DNA from 2 places in the Obesumbacterium proteus genome. Region 1 is predicted to be linked to the other one. Evidence: predicted binding sites of a transcription regulator. Region 1 holds the regulator's gene; the other holds the start of a gene.
What was found. Region 1 encodes sigma-54, which starts transcription at its own class of promoters, with help from an activator protein. Its sites were predicted from a motif close to GTTGGCACANNTTTCGCTNT; they were not measured.

Region 1 (2,207 bases):
CACGCTCAGTACCACATAAACCTGATTTATTCGGTCAAAATATTGCTCTAGCTTGCCAAATTTTGTGGTAACAAATTCGCGCAAAGCCTCGGTAATTTCGACATGGTGTCCGGTAATGTTGAGCTGCATAGTGTCTTCCTTCTCTGTTATGGTCAAACCAATTGTTTGCGTTGGTTTGACGGTGGGATGGACAAAGACTCTCGGTATTTAGCAACGGTACGTCTGGCAACCATAATACCTTGATCGGCAAGCAAGGTCGCTAGCTTGCTGTCACTCAACGGTTTGGCAGGGTTCTCCGCCGCAACGAGTTTCTTCACGAGTGCACGAATCGCCGTTGAGGAGGCTTCGCCGCCATCTTCGGTACTGACGTGACTCGAGAAGAAATATTTCAGTTCAAATATGCCTCGCGGGCTGTGCAGAAACTTCTGCGTTGTTACGCGCGAGATGGTGGATTCATGCATTTCGACCTGCTGGGCAATATCGGCCAGCACCATCGGCTTCATGAACTCAGCACCATTATCAAAAAATGCCTGCTGCTGTTCTACGATACAGCGTGACACTTTCAGCAAGGTTTCATTACGGCTTTCCAGACTTTTAATCAGCCACTTCGCTTCCTGCAGATTACTGCGGATGAACTGGGTATCGCTATCGCTTCGGGTTTGTGCGCTGAGCGAAACGTAATGCTGATTAATTTTAAGACGTGGAACGCTATCCTGATTTAATTCAACGGCCCAACGCCCTTGATGTTTGTGTACCAGAACATCAGGGATCACGTAGTCAGACTCACCGGTGTTAATAGAAAGTCCTGGGCGTGGATCGAGCGTTTGGATCAGCTGCATCGCCGCTTTAAGGACATCTTCTTTTAGCTTAGTCGAACGCATCAGATTACGGAAATCGTGATTCGCTAAGAGATCTAAATGCTTATCAACAATGAGGCGGGCTTCGATAAGGAACGGCGTTCCATCGGTAAACTGTGAGAGCTGAACGAGCAGGCAATCACGCAGATCGCGGGCGGCGACGCCGACGGGGTCGAAACGCTGTACGCGTTTAAGTACCGCCTCGACTTCATCCATCATGACGTGTTCATCGCCCATGCTCTCTAAAATATCGTCGAGAGAAGAGGTGAGGTAGCTGGTATCATCCACGGCATCGACGATGGCGGTGGCAATAGCTAAATCGGTATCGCTAAACGGGGTGAGTTCAACTTGCCACATCAGATAGTCTTGCAGGGTCTGGGTCGTCTCACCCTGATAGATCGGCAGCTCGTCGTCGCTGTAGTCCGTTCCTGTACCTGATGGGGTGCCAGCCGTATAGATTTCATCCCATGTGGCATCGAGAGGAAGTTCTTCCGGCATATCCGGCTGCTCTAGCTGTTCGCGTGTGTCCAGCTCTTCGTTGACTTCTTCCGTTGAAGTTTCGATTTCATCGTGAGTGTCATCTTGTTCAAGCAGCGGGTTGCTTTCTAATGCTTGTTGAATCTCTTGCTGAAGCTCTAGCGTTGATAATTGCAACAGGCGAATCGCCTGCTGCAGCTGTGGAGTCATCGCTAACTGCTGACTTAGCCTGAGTTGCAAACCTTGCTTCATAATCGCGAGCTCATTTCCATTGGTGTAAGCAGAGTGCCTGCTAAACTAAAAAGAGTCCGGCCGCATGAAGACCACCGTGCGGTATACCCTGCTCGATGGCACAGGGTAAATATGACGCAAGATAGCCGCCGTTACAGACGGAATTCTTCACCCAGATAGACGCGTTTAACCTGCTCATCGGCCAAGATTTCAGCTGGCGTACCATGAGCAATGAGGTTGCCCTGGTTCACGATATAAGCACGTTCACAAACGTCTAGCGTTTCACGCACGTTATGGTCGGTAATCAATACGCCCAAACCGCGGTCGCGCAGGTGTTCGATAATTTTTTTAATATCAATAACAGAGATTGGGTCAACGCCCGCAAACGGTTCATCTAACAGGATAAACTTAGGATTTGCGGCTAATGCACGTGCAATTTCAACGCGACGGCGTTCACCACCAGACAGCGATTGCCCGAGGTTGTCACGCAGATGAGCGATGTGGAACTCTTCCATTAGCTCATCTGCACGATCGGCGCGCTGCTCTTTGGTGAGATCTTCGCGAATCTCTAACACGGCCATAAGGTTGTTATACACACTCAGGCGGCGAAAGATAGAGGCTTCTTGCGGCAGATAGCCGATC
Region 2 (2,207 bases), 1.8 Mb from region 1:
ACATCTGCATCCATTGGGTGTGGACGCTGCAACGATTGGCGTGGTAACGGAAGGGAAACAAGTTCGCCTAACCGGAATGTATGGCACCTCTCGTCTGCTAGATTTACCGCACAGTGAGCCGCTGCCAAGAATTTGTTGAGATTCGTGATTGTCCCCCTCCCAACCTCCCCCTTCTCAGGGGGAGGAGCCGATCGAGCACTGGATTCATACCGAGAAAGCTTGGAGTGAAATTAACGTATCCATACACCAAGCGTGCACTGAATTAATATCGAAAGCTGAACAGCTCCCTCCTCTGCGAAGTGGAGAGTTGGGGTGGGGCTTACCTTCCCATTAGCCGATCGAGCACTGAATTAATACCGAAAGCCGAACTGCTCCCTCCTCTGCGAAGTGGAGAGTTGGGGTGGGGCTTACCTTCCCATTAGCCGATCGAGCACGGGATTAATACCGAAAGCCGAACTGCTCCCTCCCCTGCAAAGGGGAGGGTTGGGGTGGGGTTTACCTCTCTCCTCAGTAAAAGAAGAGAGGTATTAATCAATGAGCGCCTAACTTTCCTACCAGTAATTCTCGTACCGGCTGGTTAGTGTTCATCGCCTGATACAAGGTTTCATACAGATCGTGGATCTTATCCAGATAGTGTTCCAACACGGCATCCATCGAACGGTTGTTAACCTTGCCATCAATCTGACCATTCTCATCGATGGTTGAATGGCTAATTTCCACAAAATGATCTTCGCCCTGCTCATCGTTCATGCGCAGGCCATACTGGATCTTTTTGCTGTAAAACTCATCTGCCAGCTTCACTTCAACCATAAAGTGATCAAACACCGTGAAGTTAACGCTGTCACCATCGCCGCAGCTGAACTCATGAAAAATCTTCAGCTTAGAAGACGTCGCGGCTTTGATTAGGCTGCTTTTATACAAAGCCCACTGCGCCATTAATTTTTCATTTTTGTCATGGATATAAAGCGACTTTTCGGTTAATTCGCTGACCTTCATACTTCTTTGCCTCGCTCCACATTGTGGGTTGGAGTTTGTTACCTAGGGCATCGCCCCACTGATTGTTTGACGCTCAATCAGGCCGACATTCGGCAGCGTTGAGCGTTTCAATCACTACAAAAGCATAATCCATGCCAAAAAATAAAATAATTAAATAACCAATGTTATTCAGATAATTACAGGAGTTAATCATTAAAAGTGACAAGGTAAACAGACGGGATGGTTCTGGCGAGTGATGACGTTTCGACACTTATGTCGACACAATGACACGGGCGAAAAACGTGCATTTTCGCCCGTGCGAGGAGAGGTTTTTAGTCCTTCGCAGAAATGCCTAAGCGCTGCATACGGGAGATCAGCGTGGTGCGTTTCAGCCCAAGCCGTGCCGCTGCGCCGCGAGGGCCAGCCACAATACCGTTAGATTCACGCAATGCCGACAGAATACGTTCGCGCTCGCTGAATTCACCGCCCTGTGCGGGCTCGTGCAACGCTTTTTCCATAGGCGGTGTCACTGGCCATGAAGAAGGCGTCGCTTGTGCGGGTTTGTGCACTAACGGCGGCGACAGGTGGTATTGCAACTCATTGAGCTGCAGGTTTAATACCGGACCACGCGTTAAGATAACGGCACGCTCAATGATATTTTCCAGTTCGCGGATATTACCCGGCCACGGTAAATCACACAGCATGCGGATAGTTTCTGTTGGAATACTATCGATGGTGCGATTCATACGTTTAGCAATTTTGCGCGTAAAGAATTTCACCAGCAGCGGAATATCTTCTGGGCGTTCACGCAGAGGTGGGATCACAATAGGAAAAACATTAAGGCGATAATAAAGATCGCTGCGATATTCACGATCCAGCACCATCTGTTTTAGATCGCGATTGGTCGCGGCAATGAGGCGCACATCCACCGGAATAATTTTATTCCCGCCCAGTCGCTCAATTTCTCGCTCTTGTAATACGCGCAGCAATTTCGGCTGAAGCTCAAGTGGAATATCCCCCACCTCATCCAAAAATAACGAGCTCTTATTCGCCAGTTCAAAACGCCCCATTCTCTGTGACGTTGCGCCGGTATAAGCGCCCTTCTCGTGGCCGAATAAATCACTTTCCATCAGGCCACTGGGGATCGCCGCGCAGTTCATCTTAACCATGCGCTTTTGATTGCGCGTGCTGAGGTTATGAATTGCCTGAGCGATCAATTCTTTGCCTGTGCC

Region 2: hycA (formate hydrogenlyase regulator HycA) is a predicted target of sigma-54. The motif match lies at 1,116-1,135, and genes of this name have one in related genera.

The regions. Positions count from the first base shown of each region.
Region 1 covers NZ_CP014608.1:1,384,823-1,387,029, forward strand. Annotated here, with positions in the region: gene hpf (ribosome hibernation promoting factor) at 1-129, opposite strand, end outside; gene rpoN (RNA polymerase factor sigma-54) at 153-1,586, opposite strand; gene lptB (LPS export ABC transporter ATP-binding protein) at 1,718-2,207, opposite strand, start outside.
Region 2 covers NZ_CP014608.1:4,630,477-4,632,683, forward strand. Annotated here, with positions in the region: gene hypE (hydrogenase expression/formation protein HypE) at 1-139, shown strand, start outside; gene hycA (formate hydrogenlyase regulator HycA) at 532-996, opposite strand; gene flhA (formate hydrogenlyase transcriptional activator FlhA) at 1,308-2,207, opposite strand, start outside.